DNA from 4 places in the Streptomyces sp. DH10 genome. Region 1 is predicted to be linked to each of the others. Evidence: riboswitches for the same ligand, from Rfam matches in the RefSeq annotation. Region 1 holds a riboswitch; each other region holds the start of a gene.
The links. A riboswitch is a leader RNA that binds a small molecule or an ion and turns the genes downstream of it on or off. The one in region 1 is predicted to bind cyclic di-AMP.
Positions count from the first base shown of each region.

Region 2: another riboswitch for cyclic di-AMP. It lies ahead of QC385_RS41730 (M23 family metallopeptidase); the one in region 1 lies ahead of QC385_RS02730 (C40 family peptidase).
Region 3: another riboswitch for cyclic di-AMP. It lies ahead of QC385_RS08835 (C40 family peptidase); the one in region 1 lies ahead of QC385_RS02730 (C40 family peptidase).
Region 4: another riboswitch for cyclic di-AMP. It lies ahead of QC385_RS43325 (M23 family metallopeptidase); the one in region 1 lies ahead of QC385_RS02730 (C40 family peptidase).

Region 1 is NZ_JARVKU010000001.1:631,732-633,922, reverse strand. It holds gene QC385_RS02735 (DUF6328 family protein) at 1-490, opposite strand, end outside; gene QC385_RS02730 (C40 family peptidase) at 573-1,046, opposite strand; cyclic di-AMP (ydaO/yuaA leader) riboswitch at 1,050-1,246, opposite strand; gene QC385_RS02725 (hypothetical protein) at 1,599-1,907, opposite strand; gene QC385_RS02720 (ATP-dependent Clp protease proteolytic subunit) at 1,914-2,191, opposite strand, start outside.
Region 2 is NZ_JARVKU010000038.1:20,476-22,666, reverse strand. It holds gene QC385_RS41735 (GntR family transcriptional regulator) at 1-192, opposite strand, end outside; gene QC385_RS41730 (M23 family metallopeptidase) at 379-1,164, opposite strand; cyclic di-AMP (ydaO/yuaA leader) riboswitch at 1,178-1,341, opposite strand; gene QC385_RS41725 (M16 family metallopeptidase) at 1,534-2,191, opposite strand, start outside.
Region 3 is NZ_JARVKU010000003.1:407,959-410,149, forward strand. It holds gene QC385_RS08835 (C40 family peptidase) at 89-1,270, opposite strand; cyclic di-AMP (ydaO/yuaA leader) riboswitch at 1,279-1,452, opposite strand; gene pcrA (DNA helicase PcrA) at 1,742-2,191, shown strand, end outside.
Region 4 is NZ_JARVKU010000046.1:22,056-24,246, forward strand. It holds gene QC385_RS43320 (aldo/keto reductase) at 1-18, opposite strand, end outside; gene QC385_RS43325 (M23 family metallopeptidase) at 125-1,156, opposite strand; cyclic di-AMP (ydaO/yuaA leader) riboswitch at 1,168-1,324, opposite strand; tRNA gene QC385_RS43330 (tRNA-Met) at 1,614-1,687, opposite strand; gene QC385_RS43335 (alginate lyase family protein) at 1,742-2,191, opposite strand, start outside.

The sequences.
Region 1 (2,191 bases):
GCGTCTCCTGCCGCAGCCCGGCCCGCCGCACCAGCCGGGGAAGCAGCCCCCACAGGCCGACGCAGACCAGGAACGTCGCCGCGCCCGCGGCGATGCCACCGGTCCGACTGGTCGTCACGTCCACCACCAGCAGCACGGAACCGCTGAACGCGAACACCAGCACGATCAGGCCGGTGGTGGCCAGTCGTGAGGAGACCTGCACGATGCGGGGCTTGGCGCCCTGCTGGAAGAGCGAGCGGTGCAGCGCGGCCGGCGCGGTGAACAGCGCCGCTGCCAGGACCGCGAGCAGCAGCGTGATGACGTAGGTGACGCGCTGGACCGTGTCGAGGGACGTGAAGCGCGAGGTGAACGCGAGCGACAACAGGAACGCGAAAAGGATCTGTACGCCCGTCTGGGTGACCCGGAGCTCCTGGAGCAGCTCGACGAAGTTCCGGTCGGCGCGTTGCAGCGGGGTCTCGCCGCGTGCGGTGCAGGGACGGTGCTCGGCCATGGGGTGACGGGTAACCACTTGAGGCCGTGTCACGCTCCGGCGTGCGGCGGCGCGTCAGGGACGCCGCCGCACGCCGGGCGGATCACTTCACGCGCCCGTACCAGACGCTCTTGGTCCAGATCTTCTGCAGCCGCACCACGTCCCCGCTCTTCGGGGAGTGCCAGAGCTTGTTCTTACCCGCGTAGATACCCACGTGGTACACGTTGCTGCCCGAGTGGAAGAACACCAGGTCTCCCGCCTTGCGGTTCTTGGCGGAGATGTGGCGCGTCTTGTTGTACTGCTGGGCGGCCGTGCGGGGGAGCTTCTTGCCGGCCTTCTTGAACGAGTACAGCGTGAGCCCGGAGCAGTCGAACCTGTGCGGACCGGTGGCCCCGTACTTGTAGGGCGAACCCTTCTTCGAGGCCGCGATCTGGAGTGCCTTCGTCCCATGCGTGGCTGCCGAGGCCTCCGAGGAGAAGCCGGGGGCCACGATCGAGCCGCCCACCGCGGCGATGGTGAGCGCCGAGGCCGTACCGGCCCGGACCATGAGCGACGGGACACGATTGAGCGCAGTCATGCGCAACCCTTCGTCAGCCGCCTGTGAAGGATGACCTGTCGGATTCGGGCTGGCGAAGTTGCCCGGCCGCTGACGCGGCTTCACCCCAAGGGCTGCTCGGACCCGGTCATGGCGTGACCGTCCCGGCGACCCGTCGTGCTTGGGTCCTCCACTCCTGCCGATCCACTCCTGTCGACCGGTCATCCAGGCGGCGGCAGGACTCGGCGTCCGCCCGGATCGCCCCGCCGCTGCGGCGGGGGCTTGTCGTCAGTCAGGGATCTTGACTCATGCTTGTCCCGAAATCCCAACGGAACCGGGGATTTGTGTTGTTACTCACCACTCACCCGTTCGGGTGGACACGTCTGTGTTCGAGCCACCGTCCACAGGTCCATGGGTGCCCGGACCAGGCATGGAATGTCCCATTCCGCCCTACGGCTACGCGCGTTGCGCAACTGCGAGGGCCAAAAAAAAGGACTCCCGTCTACTCCGAACAGAGGTACGTCATTCGGTCCGTTTCGACTCAGGCCCGGACGCTCCGTCGACACGGCGGGCGTCCGGACCGACGGATCCGCGTCAACTGACGGACTCCGGGGGCAGGCTGACGCGAGCCGTACGCCGCTCGCCGTCCAGCACCCGCAGCGCCCGGCCGAGCGTTCCGGCGTGCAGTTCCGTCTCTCCCCGCTGGTACATCAGGGTCAGCGCGTCACGCAGCGCCGTCGCCTTGCCCACCAGGGCCTGGGCGGCGCGCAGTCCGCGGTAGGTGTCGCCGGGCAGTGCCGGGTTGATCCGGCCGAGCAGGTCGACGACCTCCAGGTAACGGTCGATCAACTCCGCCTCGGCCCGCGTCAGCGCGGGCAGGGGCGGCAGTTCGGGCGGGAGCACCGGCGCTCACTCTCCGGTCGGCGGGGCCAGGGTGGCCTTGCGGTGGGGGACGATCCGGTCCACCAGGCCGTACGTCACCGCCTCCTGGGCGGTGAGGACCTTGTCGCGCTCGATGTCCTCGCCGACCTGCTCCCGGGTACGGCCCGTGTGCCGCGCGAGCAGCTCCTCCATGCGGGTCCGGATGCGGGTCAACTCGTCGGCCTGGATCGCCAGATCGCCGGCCTGTCCGCGGACCGGCTCGGGCAGGGCGGGCTGATGGAGCACCAGGCGGGCGTCCGGCAGCG
Region 2 (2,191 bases), on a different contig from region 1:
CGCGCCCGCGTGCCGCCGGGTCACCACGAAGCCCTCGGCCTCCAGGGTGCGCAGGGCCTCCCGGACGGGGACGCGCGAGACACCGTAGCGGCGGGCGAGGAGTTCCTCGGTCAGCCGGCTGCCGCGCTCGTAGACACCCGCGACGATGTCGTCCCGGATGGCCGTGCACACCGAGTGCGCGGGAATACGCATGACCGACCTCCGTTTAATCCCCGTGAAACGTCGACGAGTGACGCGTGTTCCGTGACTCTATTGCAATGAGCCGGAATTTCCGACGGCGGACCGGAATCCATGGATATTTTTTGGACAGCCACGCGTCACAAACGCCGAAAGCCCCGGCTCGGGAGCCGGGGCCTCGGGTAACGCGGTGGTACGCCGTCAGACGTTCACGCCGTGCGAGCGGAGGTAGGCGACGGGGTCGATGTCGGAGCCGTACTCGGGGCTCGTACGGGCCTCGAAGTGCAGGTGCGCACCGGTGACGTTGCCGGTCGCGCCGGACAGGCCGATCTGCTGCCCCGGAGTGACCTGCTGGCCCACCGAGACACCGACGGACGACAGGTGGCCGTACTGGGTGTACGTCCCGTCGTTCATCTTGATCACTACTTGATTGCCGTAGGAACCGCCCCAGCCGGCCTCGACGACCGTGCCCATGCCGACGGAGTGGACGGAGGTGCCGCTGGCGGCGTGGAAGTCGACGCCGGTGTGGCTGCCGGAGGACCAGACGGCGCCGCCGGCCTTGTAGCCGGTGGAGATGTACGAGCCGGAGATCGGGGACACGAAGGTGTTGAGGCGCTTGCGCTCGGCCTCGCGGGCGGCGCGCTCCTTGGCCTCACGGGCCTTCTCGGCCGCCTCCTTGGCCTCCTCGGCCGCCTCGGCGGCCCGCTTGCGGGCGGCCTCCTCGGCCTTCTTCTTGGCGGCGGCCTCCTCGGCGGCCTGCTTCTGGGCGGCGGCCTGGGCGTCGATCTGCTCGGCCACGGTGCCGCCCATGGTGACGACGGGGGTGAGACCGGTCTGCTCGACGGCGGGCTCGGCGGCGAAGGCCGGGGCGGCCACGGTGCCGATGACGCCGGTGGTGGCGAGGGCCGCGACGCCCGCGGCGCGGGCCGTGCCGCGCTGCATACGGCTGGGACGACGATGCTTCCCGGTGGCGCGGGTGAACGCCATGGAGTGGCTGGTCCTTTCCTTCCTTCTCGCCTACCGGGTTAGCTGACGGGTTCGGAGCAGGAAGGTCTCCTACGGACCCCCTCGCGGCTCGCGCGGGCGTCCGATTCACCCCAGGGACTGAGTTGGGTCCCCGGCTCCCCTGGCTCGCGCCGTACGGGGACTCGGCGATGACTGTCCGGTGCCGCGGGTGCGGCGCACTGCCTGACGAACAGCCCGGACGAACCTAAGCGGGGCCACTTTCAATTCCCAAACGGATCCCGGTTTTTGTAGCGCATCCCACAGGGCAGACAGGCAACCTCCGCACCAATTCGGGCATAAAGGAGCCCTGGTGCCTTAGAAGACAACCAGGGCCCCTGCGCGCGCGTGCTCCTACTCGGCGGCGACGACCGAGACTTCACCGATGCCCAAGGCCTCGACGGGGCCCTTGATCTGCGCCGCGTCACCGACGAGGACGGTCACCAGACGGTCCACCGGGAAGGCGCTGACGGCCGCCGCGGTGGCCTCCACGGTGCCGGTCGCGGCGAGCTGCCGGTACAGCGTGGCCTGGTAGTCGTCGGGCAGGTGCTGCTCGACCTGGTCGGCCAGCGTGCCCGCGACGGCCGCCGCGGTCTCGTACTTCAGCGGCGCCACGCCGACCAGGTTCTGCACGGCGACGTCCCGCTCGGCGTCGGTCAGCCCCCCGGCGGCGAGGGTGCGCAGCACCGTCCAGAGGTCCTGGAGGGCTGGGCCCGTGTTGGGCGTGTCCACGGAACCGCTGATGGCGAGCATCGCGGCACCGGTCCCGTCCGGGGCGGACCTGAGGACCTGGCCGAAGGCCCGCACCCCGTAGGTGTAGCCCTTCTCCTCGCGCAGCACGCGGTCCAGGCGGGAGGTGAGGGTGCCGCCCAGGCAGTACGTGCCGAGCACCTGCGCGGGCCACACACGGTCGTGCCGGTCCGGGCCGATCCGGCCGATCAGCAGCTGTGTCTGGACGGCGCCCGGGCGGTCCACGATGACGACCCGGCCCGTGTCGTCGGCGGTCACCGGC
Region 3 (2,191 bases), on a different contig from region 1:
CCTGCCTTCAAAAACGGGGCACGCGCGCGTGCGCTTCAAAAAGCGTGAGCGCCCTCACGCGCGCGTGCCCTCGGTGACGTACGGGCTCTCAGGCCGGCCGCACCACGCTGTGGATCGACGACTCGCCGTCGTAGTAGATCGACTCCTCGCGCACATAGGTGCCGGGCTTCGGGGCGTGGATCATCATGCCGTTGCCGATGTAGATGCCGACGTGTGAGAGGTCGTCGTAGAAGAAGACCAGGTCACCGGGCTGTGCGTTGGCCAGGGAAACGGTCGTGCCGGCGTTGACCTGGTCCCAGGTCGTGCGCGGCAGGGTGACGCCCGCGGCCTTCCACGCGGCCTGGGTGAGGCCGGAGCAGTCGTAGGAGCCGGGACCGACGGCGCCCCAGACGTACGGCTTGCCGATCTGGGCGCGGGCGAAGGCGAGGGCCTTCTCGGCCTTGGTGGCGTACGAGGAGTCTGCCGGGGCCGTCGAGGAGGACGAGCCCGTGGAGGACGAGCCCGACGGCGAGGACGAACCGCTCTCCTGCTGCTGGGCGGCCTCCTCCTGCGCCCGCTGCTGTGCGGCCTGCTGCCGGGCCAGCTCGGCGGCCTTGCGGGCGGCCTCCTGCTGCTTCTCCCTCTCGATCGCCGCGAGCCGCGCCTTCTCCTCGGCGGTCAGCTTCGACAGCAGTTCGCGCGCGTCGGCGAGCTTGCGCTGGACGGTCGCCTTGGCCGTCTTCAGGTCGCCCTGCGTCTCGTTGAGCGTCTGGAGGCTCTCGGTGGCCTCCTGACGCTTCTTCATCGTCTCGGACTGCTGGGTGACGTAGTCGTCGACCGCGATCTTCTGACGGCCGGTCATCCGGTCCATCAGCTGGGTCTGGTCGAAGTAGTCCTGCGGGGTGTCCGCGAGCAGGAACGTCGCCGTGTCCGGCGCGGAGGCGCCGGTGCGGTACTGGGCGGCGGCGAAGGAACCCAGCTTCTCCCGTGCCTCGTTGAGCTTCTGGGTGCGCTGCGCGACACCGTCGAGGAGGGTGTCGACGCGCTTGCGCTGCTTCGCGGTCTTCTCCTTGGCCGCGTTGTACTTGTCGGTGGCCGACTCGGCCTGGCGGTAGAGGTCGTCGACCTTCTTCTCGACTTCTTCCAGGCTCGGCTTGTCGTCGGCCTCGGGGGCGGCGTTGGCCGACTGGGACAGCAGGGCCACGGACGTGAGGGCCGCCGTTGCGAGGGCGGGGGTCCGTATGCCTGCGACGCGCGTACCCGCGGGACGCGACTTGCGGTGCGACGCCAAGGGAGGCGACTCCTTCCATGCTCCGCCTACCGGGTTAGCTGTCGGGTTCGGGCGGGTACATCGGAAGGGTTGCCCTACGGCCGTCTCCGCGAAGGGAGCGGGGCCGATTCACCCCAGAGTTCTCGGTTGGGTCCCCGGCTCCGGCTGCCGCTGCGGCACACCGGACTCGGCGGAGGCCGCGCGGCCCGGCGACGTTCGCCGGTGGGGGTCGTGCGGCCTGCCCGCACGGTAGCCAACTCGTGTGGCCCTTGTGAAGGTTGATGGGCGATATGCCCGATACATTTTCGTGACCTTAGCCGAGGGCGTCGCCGAGCGTCATCGGCGGAGGAGGTTTGGTCATGAGTTCGTCATAATTGTGACGGCGTAGCGGGCTGTGATCGTGCGGGGATGCAGGGTGACGAGGGGATCCTTTCGGCGATGTTCTCGGGGCGGCGGCGGGCTGTCAGTGGGGCGCCCTAGACTCGGAGAGCGATGAGCAGCCTCTTTGACGACAGCTTCCTGGCGGACCTCCAGGCCCAGCGGGGCCCCGCGGACGAGCCCCCGCCGCCACCCGAGGACGATCACGTACCGGAGCCGGTTCCGGACGATCTGTTCGGCGGGAAGTTCGACGTGCCCCCGGACCGGGACGCCTACTACCGCGACGGCGCCCCGCGCCCGGTGGTGGACACCGCCACCCTCCTGGAGGGGCTGAACGACAACCAGCGCGCCGCCGTCGTCCACTCCGGCTCCCCGCTGCTCATCGTGGCCGGCGCCGGCTCCGGCAAGACCCGCGTGCTCACGCACCGCATCGCCCACCTGCTCGCCGAGCGGGGAGTGCACCCGGGCCAGATCCTCGCGATCACCTTCACCAACAAGGCCGCGGGCGAGATGAAGGAACGCGTCGAGCAGCTCGTCGGCCCGCGGGCGAACGCGATGTGGGTG
Region 4 (2,191 bases), on a different contig from region 1:
CTTGCGAAGAGAAGTCATGCTCCGTGTCAACGGCCGTGCGGGGGAGCCTCATTCCGGAGCGCACGCGAAACTCCCGTGAACGCCCCGGCACGAAACCCCCGCACGAGACCCAGAACGCCGTCGCTCAGACGCTCAGGCCCTTGCCCCGCAGCCACGCCAGCGGGTCGACCCCGTTGGTGGACCCACCGGTGTGGACCTCGAGGTGCAGGTGCGCCCCGGTGACGTTGCCGGTCGCGCCCACGCGGCCGATGACGTCCCCCGTGCTGACCTTCTGACCGACGCTGACGCCGATGGACGACTGGTGCGCGTACCAGATCTCCGTGCCGTCATCGAGGGTGAGGACCGTCTTGTAGCCGTACGACCCGTTCCAGCCCGCCTCGGTGATGGTGCCGCTGTGCACCGCCTTGATCGGCGTGCCCGTGGGGGCGGCGAAGTCGAGACCGGTGTGGTAGCCGGAGGACCAGTAGGCGCCGGCCTGACCGAAGGTCGAGGTGATGGTGTACGCGGAGGTCGGCAGCGTGTACTGCTTGGCGAGGGCGGCGAGCCGCTCGGCCTCGGCCTTCTTCCGGGCCTCCTCCTCCGCCTTCCGCTTGGCTTCGGCGGCCTTGGCCTTGGCTTCCTTCTCCGCCTTGGCGGCGGCCTCCGCTGCCGCCTTCTGGGCGGCGTCCGCGGCGTCCTGCGCGGCCTTGGTCTCGATCTGCTCCTGCTGGTGCTCGACCTGCGCCATGATCCGGGCGCGCAGGGCCTCACCGGCGCCGGAGGTGCCCTGCTCGGTGTCGGCCGCCGGTGTGGCGAGGTCGCTGAGCGGAGTGGCGGAGCCTTCGGGGGTGTCGTCGTCCGAAATGAGGGAACCCACCGAGGGAAGGTCCGGAACGGAGATCGACACCGGCGGCTTGCCGGTCTGGGCGCTGGCCATGCCGCCCGCGCCCACGGCGGCTATGACGCCGACGCCCAGGACGGTGGAGCTGCGCGCGAGGCCTCCGCCGCGCTGCTTGGTGACGCGATGCCGGCCACGGACGGGACGGATGGACTCCGCGGTGGGGTTCCATTCCTGGAACGGGCCCTCTTCGGTGCGGTGACCGCCGTAGCCGAAGGTTTCGGTGTCGCGCTGGTTGTGCGCGGACGGGGCCGCGGGGGCAGGCCGGTTGGACGCCACGTGGGCGTACTCCTTTCCTTCCTTCTCGCCTACCGGGTTAGCTGACGGGTTCGGAGCAGGAAGGTCTCCTACGCGCGTATACGTGCCGTGCTTCCACGGCGGCATACGCCCGATTCACCCCAAGTAGTGGTTCCCCGGTTCCCTTTCGGAATTCGGCGCGTGCGCGCGGAGCCGCCTTCTGTGACGGCTGGGACGACCGCGCTGCGTTATCGAACGTTAATAGACGCGCGGTGGGGATTCCAGCGATTCCACTTGATCATTAACCTTTTTCGCGCGGACCAACCTGCCATGACCGGCCCAAATCGGGCGAGTTGACCGCCACGTAAGTGACTGACGGGTTTTGACGGTGTGTCAGTTGTCATGCATAGCGGCGTGATTCACTCACTGACAGTGATGAAGAACCCATGGAAATAACCGAGGGCCGGAACCCTTTCGGATTCCGGCCCTCGGCCTTCAGTAGCGGGGACAGGATTTGAACCTGCGACCTCTGGGTTATGAGCCCAGCGAGCTACCGAGCTGCTCCACCCCGCGTCGTTGTGACTCCAGTGTACGCCATCCGCGGGACCCCTCGCGCACACCCGGTGCTCAGCGGCCCGGGTCGCCCGCGTGGGTGAGGGTCTCCCCGGCGGTGAACAGGTCGTCGGTGCCGGCGGGCCGGGTGCGTACGGCCGGCTTGCGCGCGGCCGGGAGGGACGCATGGATGCGGCCCTCCAGGTGGTTGAGGGCGACCTCCAGGTGCGGCCCGAGCCTGCCCTCGACGCGGCCGCCGCACAGCCACGCCGGTGTGCGCCCGCCCCGATTCTTGCGGGCGTGCAGGGTGAGCGCGGCCGTCAGCCGGTCCTGGACCTCGCCGTAGAGGTCGACCCCTTGGTGCCGGGCCGTCTCGGCGATGTGGGCGGTGGCGGCGAGCGAGGCGCCGACGTGCCGGAGGAAGCGGCAGGTCTCCTGGGTGACGCCGTCCCGGTAGGTGGCCTGCCCGGACCAGTACGCCGTCATCCGCCGCGGGCCGGCGAGGCCGGAGCCGGGCACGGTGAG